Regions from separate parts of the Echinicola jeungdonensis genome, predicted to be linked through region 1. Evidence: riboswitches for the same ligand, from Rfam matches in the RefSeq annotation. Region 1 holds a riboswitch; the other holds the start of a gene.

Evidence for each region. A riboswitch is a leader RNA that binds a small molecule or an ion and turns the genes downstream of it on or off. The one in region 1 is predicted to bind cobalamin.
Region 2: it holds a riboswitch for cobalamin, as region 1 does, so the genes downstream of both, QWY93_RS20015 (hypothetical protein) here and metE (5-methyltetrahydropteroyltriglutamate--homocysteine S-methyltransferase) in region 1, are expected to answer to the same signal.

The regions. Positions count from the first base shown of each region.
Region 1 covers NZ_JAUFQT010000002.1:18,144-21,868, reverse strand. The annotation lists gene QWY93_RS13590 (AraC family transcriptional regulator) at 1-505, shown strand, start outside; gene QWY93_RS13585 (cupin domain-containing protein) at 553-1,035, opposite strand; gene QWY93_RS19740 (acyltransferase) at 1,048-1,284, opposite strand; gene QWY93_RS19735 (LbetaH domain-containing protein) at 1,317-1,631, opposite strand; cobalamin riboswitch at 1,881-2,076, shown strand; gene metE (5-methyltetrahydropteroyltriglutamate--homocysteine S-methyltransferase) at 2,250-3,725, shown strand, end outside.
Region 2 covers NZ_JAUFQT010000001.1:3,217,577-3,221,301, reverse strand. The annotation lists partial or broken gene QWY93_RS20020 (hypothetical protein) at 1-187, opposite strand, end outside; gene QWY93_RS20015 (hypothetical protein) at 172-1,401, opposite strand; cobalamin riboswitch at 1,575-1,770, opposite strand; gene QWY93_RS19705 (LbetaH domain-containing protein) at 2,019-2,333, shown strand; gene QWY93_RS19700 (acyltransferase) at 2,366-2,602, shown strand; gene QWY93_RS13410 (cupin domain-containing protein) at 2,615-3,097, shown strand; gene QWY93_RS13405 (AraC family transcriptional regulator) at 3,144-3,725, opposite strand, start outside.

The sequences.
Region 1 (3,725 bases):
GAATAATAACCAACCCATCATTATCCCTTTTGAGAAAAACCGGATTGCAGAGTTTGAATACATGATTGACCTTTTTAAAAATGGTATTTCGGAGGAAATATTCGAGTATTCGAGCATGTTGCTTCATAAAACCCTAGGTTCCTTTATTTATTATTCTATTAAGTCAAACAAAAAGGTTCAGTCTTCCAACGAAGATTTAGTCAATGAAATCATTGACTATTTGAACCAACATATTTACGACACGGTGACCATTGAGGAAATTTCACGTACGTTTAATAAGTCTTCCTCCACCATTTTTTCACTTTTCAAAAAAAAGACCGGCCAATCACTGATCCATTTTTTCAATTTATTAAAAGTCCAAAAAGCTTGTGAGCTTTTCAATCTAACTAACATGTCTGTAAAAGAAATCAGCTACGAACTGAACTTTCAGGATCCACTTTATTTTTCGAGGTTATTTAAAAAATACATGGGGGTATCCCCATCAACGTATAAAAATGAGCTTTAAAAAGCCAAACCTATTACCGATTACATTTAAACCAGGAAAGGGATCATTTATTCACCAACATTGTACTCTTCATCAGTCACCGGCTCCATCCATTCTACTATGCCTTTCTCAGTATTTGGAACAATATACATTTGCTGTAAACCGGTATCAGGACTTGCACCATGCCAATGACGGGTATTGGGAGGGCATTTTACTATATCCCCTTTTTTCATTACCTGAATGGGCTCCCCTTCGATTTGGTGATAGCCTACACCATCAGTAATAATAAGGATTTGGCCTCCAGGATGGGTATGCCAGTTGCTTCTTGCCCCTGGTTCAAAAAAAACATTTCCCACCAAAGTGGTATAAGTTGAATCATTGGGCACAAGGCCATAATTGTAGGCTTTGCCAGTAAAATACTCAGAAGGTCCTAACTTCCCTTTAGGGAAAATGGCTTCCAAATCTTTTTGTTCTGTTTCGGATGAATCTTGTCCTTGACACCCCTGGAGAACCAAAGCTGAGAATACTAATAACAGATTGATATTTTTCATAATATAAGAAATTTATTGACCTATTTTCTTAATAACCTTTGCAGGAACACCTGCCACAAAACAGTTTGAGGGCACATCTTTTGTTACCACCGCACCTGCAGCTACTACCGAGTTTTCACCAATGGTAACCCTGGGAAGGATGGTAGCAATGGCACCGACCCAGACATTCCTTTTTATTATCACTTCTGCAGGAACCATGGTCTTTCGGGAGGCAATCTCCACTGGATGGTTTTCGGAGCTTATATTCACCCGTGGGCCAAGCATCACTTCATCTTCAATAGTTATACCCCTAAATCCAAAAAGCTGCAGGCATGGTTGATAAACACATTTTTCCCCAGCTTTATATTTTTTCCAACATTGGTATAAAATGGCGTAAACAATGTGGTACTTTCATCAATTGGGCTTCCTATGATCTCGGAGAGCCATGACCGAATTTCCTGGATATTACAAGCTGAATTCAGTTTCACAGAAAGCTTGATGGTCTCATTAACTGCCTTCCTAATCTTCCCGTAATCCGGGTCATCCATGGAAATCACTTCCCCTGACCTCAGCCTTTCAAAAATATCTTTTGCTTGGTTTGTCTGGTGCTTTCCCATTCTGTATGAACTTGATTTTCCATTACAAATGTATACCTAGAAATCTATTAGAAATTAATGATTTTCAAATCAAAAAGTAAGAAATTCAAACCCACATTTCAGTTCAAGTCCTAAAATATGGCCTTAAATAATAAAAGGGTTATTGCAATCAGCATTGATATAGAGGAAAAACCAATAACTAATTTACCCAACAACCAATTACTTTAACCGAATTCCCTATATTTGCAGCCCAAAGTTCTTTACTTGATTTCTTCATCTTCCAATATAGGTCCTTGACCAAGGTCAGGGTGAATAGGGAACCGTGTGAAAATCACGGGCTGTCGCGCAACTGTAAGTAATGGAAAAGTTTTTACCCTTAGTGGTCCACTGTCCCGATAACCATCGGGGTGGGAAGGACGGTAAAAATGTTACAAGCCAGGAGACCTGCCTATATTGAAATGACAATGCTTTCGCGATTTGAAGCCCTGTCAAGTAGGATGCTTTTTCCAAAAAATTATGGGACTCGTGTGCCTAAGGAAAAAGTATATCCTGTTTTTCACCTCCACTTCTTATCCGCAGGGCATTGTGAAGTTTAGCTAAAGGCTTTTGACCTATTTATCACGTTAAAAGTTTAAAATTATGCTAACGCACAATCTTGGCTACCCGCGGATTGGTAGCAAAAGACAACTCAAAAAGGCCAGTGAAGCTTACTGGGCCGGAAAATCAACCCTTCGTGAACTCCAGGAAACCGGTGCAAACATCCGGGAAGAAAATTGGAAAATCCAACAGGAAGCAGGCATTGACCTGATCCCTTCCAATGATTTTTCCTTCTACGATCAGGTTTTGGACATGTCCTTTACCGTTGGTGCTATTCCTGAAAGATACCATGAGATTGTAACTGACCAGAAAAAACCTGAACTGGACCTTTATTTTGCCATGGCCCGGGGCTATCAGAAAAATGGCCTTGATATCATTGCCATGGAAATGACCAAATGGTTCGATACCAATTACCATTATATCGTTCCTGAATTTAAAAAGAATCAGCCCTTTAAACTCTTCTCCACAAAAATCCTGGATGAGTTCAAAGAGGCAAAAAGACAGGGTATCATCACCAAACCTGTCATCCTTGGACCGGTCTCCTACCTCCTATTGGGTAAAGAAAAGGAAAAAGGTTTTAAGCGAATTGAGCTGATCAAAAACCTTGTCCCTGTTTATTTGGACATCCTCAAAAAACTGGAGGAATCAAACGCTACCTGGGTACAATTGGATGAACCTTTTCTTGCCATGGATCTGGATCAGGAAGAAAAGGAAGCTTTTGAATATACATACAAAACCATCCGCAAAGCTTGTCCGAACCTTAAAATCCTTTTGACCACTTATTTTGGCGGCCTGGATGAAAATTTGGACCTGGCTTGTGAATTGCCAGTTTGTGGCCTGCATTTGGATTTGGTCCGGGCTCCAAAACAACTTGAAAAGACATTGGATAAACTTCCGCAAAACCTAAGCCTTTCTTTAGGATTGGTAGATGGAAGGAATATCTGGAAAAATGATTTCAAAGCTTCTTTGGAATTACTTGAATTGGCCAAAGGCAAGAAAAGTGAAAACCGCCTATTGATAGCTTCCAGTTGCTCTTTGCTTCATTCACCCTGTGACTTGGAGGAGGAAAAATCTGGCTCAGGGTTGACGGCTGAGATCCAACAATGGTTGGCTTTTGCCAAGCAAAAAGTCGGTGAAATTGCAAGCTTGAAGCAACTAGCTTTGGATTCCGGTTTGCCGGAAAACCAACAATTATTGGAGGAAAATCAAAAAGCTATCCAATCTAAAAAAACCTCTTCCATCATCCATAAACAAGAGGTGGGACAGGCTGTAAGCAGCCTTACACCAGGCCATAGCACGAGGAATAAGCCTTTTGGAGAAAGGAGAAAACTTCAAACCCCAAACCTGAACCTTCCACTTTTCCCAACCACAACCATTGGTTCCTTTCCTCAAACCAAGGAGGTAAGGCAATGGCGAGCTCTAAAGAAAAAGGGGAAATTGACTCAAAATCAATATGATGAGCTGATCAAAAGTGAAACCGAAATGGCAATACGTTGGCAGGAAGGAATTGGATTGGAT
Region 2 (3,725 bases), on a different contig from region 1:
GAGTCAATTTCCCCTTTTTCTTTAGAGCTCGCCATTGCCTTACCTCCTTGGTTTGAGGAAAGGAACCAATGGTTGTGGTTGGGAAAAGTGGAAGGTTCAGGTTTGGGGTTTGAAGTTTTCTCCTTTCTCCAAAAGGCTTATTCCTCGTGCTATGGCCTGGTGTAAGGCTGCTTACAGCCTGTCCCACCTCTTGTTTATGGATGATGGAAGAGGTTTTTTTAGATTGGATAGCTTTTTGATTTTCCTCCAATAATTGTTGGTTTCCGGCAAACCGGAATCCAAAGCTAGTTGCTTCAAGCTTGCAATTTCACCGACTTTTTGCTTGGCAAAAGCCAACCATTGTTGGATCTCAGCCGTCAACCCTGAGCCAGATTTTTCCTCCTCCAAGTCACAGGGTGAATGAAGCAAAGAGCAACTGGAAGCTATCAATAGGCGGTTTTCACTTTTCTTGCCTTTGGCCAATTCAAGTAATTCCAAAGAAGCTTTGAAATCATTTTTCCAGATATTCCTTCCATCTACCAATCCTAAAGAAAGGCTTAGGTTTTGCGGAAGTTTATCCAATGTCTTTTCAAGTTGTTTTGGAGCCCGGACCAAATCCAAATGCAGGCCACAAACTGGCAATTCACAAGCCAGGTCCAAATTTTCATCCAGGCCGCCAAAATAAGTGGTCAAAAGGATTTTAAGGTTCGGACAAGCTTTGCGGATGGTTTTGTATGTATATTCAAAAGCTTCCTTTTCTTCCTGATCCAGATCCATGGCAAGAAAAGGTTCATCCAATTGTACCCAGGTAGCGTTTGATTCCTCCAGTTTTTTGAGGATGTCCAAATAAACAGGGACAAGGTTTTTGATCAGCTCAATTCGCTTAAAACCTTTTTCCTTTTCTTTACCCAATAGGAGGTAGGAGACCGGTCCAAGGATGACAGGTTTGGTGATGATACCCTGTCTTTTTGCCTCTTTGAACTCATCCAGGATTTTTGTGGAGAAGAGTTTAAAGGGCTGATTCTTTTTAAATTCAGGAACGATATAATGGTAATTGGTATCGAACCATTTGGTCATTTCCATGGCAATGATATCAAGGCCATTTTTCTGATAGCCCCGGGCCATGGCAAAATAAAGGTCCAGTTCAGGTTTTTTCTGGTCAGTTACAATCTCATGGTATCTTTCAGGAATAGCACCAACGGTAAAGGACATGTCCAAAACCTGATCGTAGAAGGAAAAATCATTGGAAGGGATCAGGTCAATGCCTGCTTCCTGTTGGATTTTCCAATTTTCTTCCCGGATGTTTGCACCGGTTTCCTGGAGTTCACGAAGGGTTGATTTTCCGGCCCAGTAAGCTTCACTGGCCTTTTTGAGTTGTCTTTTGCTACCAATCCGCGGGTAGCCAAGATTGTGCGTTAGCATAATTTTAAACTTTTAACGTGATAAATAGGTCAAAAGCCTTTAGCTAAACTTCACAATGCCCTGCGGATAAGAAGTGGAGGTGAAAAACAGGATATACTTTTTCCTTAGGCACACGAGTCCCATAATTTTTTGGAAAAAGCATCCTACTTGACAGGGCTTCAAATCGCGAAAGCATTGTCATTTCAATATAGGCAGGTCTCCTGGCTTGTAACATTTTTACCGTCCTTCCCACCCCGATGGTTATCGGGACAGTGGACCACTAAGGGTAAAAACTTTTCCATTACTTACAGTTGCGCGACAGCCCGTGATTTTCACACGGTTCCCTATTCACCCTGACCTTGGTCAAGGACCTATATTGGAAGATGAAGAAATCAAGTAAAGAACTTTGGGCTGCAAATATAGGGAATTCGGTTAAAGTAATTGGTTGTTGGGTAAATTAGTTATTGGTTTTCCTCTATATCAATGCTGATTGCAATAACCCTTTTATTATTTAAGGCCATATTTTAGGACTTGAACTGAAATGTGGGTTTGAATTTCTTACTTTTTGATTTGAAAATCATTAATTTCTAATAGATTTCTAGGTATACATTTGTAATGGAAAATCAAGTTCATACAGAATGGGAAAGCACCAGACAAACCAAGCAAAAGATATTTTTGAAAGGCTGAGGTCAGGGGAAGTGATTTCCATGGATGACCCGGATTACGGGAAGATTAGGAAGGCAGTTAATGAGACCATCAAGCTTTCTGTGAAACTGAATTCAGCTTGTAATATCCAGGAAATTCGGTCATGGCTCTCCGAGATCATAGGAAGCCCAATTGATGAAAGTACCACATTGTTTACGCCATTTTATACCAATGTTGGAAAAAATATAAAGCTGGGGAAAAATGTGTTTATCAACCATGCCTGCAGCTTTTTGGATTTAGGGGTATAACTATTGAAGATGAAGTGATGCTTGGCCCACGGGTGAATATAAGCTCCGAAAACCATCCAGTGGAGATTGCCTCCCGAAAGACCATGGTTCCTGCAGAAGTGATAATAAAAAGGAATGTCTGGGTCGGTGCCATTGCTACCATCCTTCCCAGGGTTACCATTGGTGAAAACTCGGTAGTAGCTGCAGGTGCGGTGGTAACAAAAGATGTGCCCTCAAACTGTTTTGTGGCAGGTGTTCCTGCAAAGGTTATTAAGAAAATAGGTCAATAAATTTCTTATATTATGAAAAATATCAATCTGTTATTAGTATTCTCAGCTTTGGTTCTCCAGGGGTGTCAAGGACAAGATTCATCCGAAACAGAACAAAAAGATTTGGAAGCCATTTTCCCTAAAGGGAAGTTAGGACCTTCTGAGTATTTTACTGGCAAAGCCTACAATTATGGCCTTGTGCCCAATGATTCAACTTATACCACTTTGGTGGGAAATGTTTTTTTTGAACCAGGGGCAAGAAGCAACTGGCATACCCATCCTGGAGGCCAAATCCTTATTATTACTGATGGTGTAGGCTATCACCAAATCGAAGGGGAGCCCATTCAGGTAATGAAAAAAGGGGATATAGTAAAATGCCCTCCCAATACCCGTCATTGGCATGGTGCAAGTCCTGATACCGGTTTACAGCAAATGTATATTGTTCCAAATACTGAGAAAGGCATAGTAGAATGGATGGAGCCGGTGACTGATGAAGAGTACAATGTTGGTGAATAAATGATCCCTTTCCTGGTTTAAATGTAATCGGTAATAGGTTTGGCTTTTAAAGCTCATTTTTATACGTTGATGGGGATACCCCCATGTATTTTTTAAATAACCTCGAAAAATAAAGTGGATCCTGAAAGTTCAGTTCGTAGCTGATTTCTTTTACAGACATGTTAGTTAGATTGAAAAGCTCACAAGCTTTTTGGACTTTTAATAAATTGAAAAAATGGATCAGTGATTGGCCGGTCTTTTTTTTGAAAAGTGAAAAAATGGTGGAGGAAGACTTATTAAACGTACGTGAAATTTCCTCAATGGTCACCGTGTCGTAAATATGTTGGTTCAAATAGTCAATGATTTCATTGACTAAATCTTCGTTGGAAGACTGAACCTTTTTGTTTGACTTAATAGAATAATAAATAAAGGAACCTAGGGTTTTATGAAGCAACATGCTCGAATACTCGAATATTTCCTCCGAAATACCATTTTTAAAAAGGTCAATCATGTATTCAAACTCTGCAATCCGGTTTTTCTCAAAAGGGATAATGATGGGTTGGTTATTATTCTGTTTTCTGAACCTTTGAAAAATTTCCTTCGCATTTACACCTGTAAAATGAACCCAGAAAATGGACCAAGGATTTTT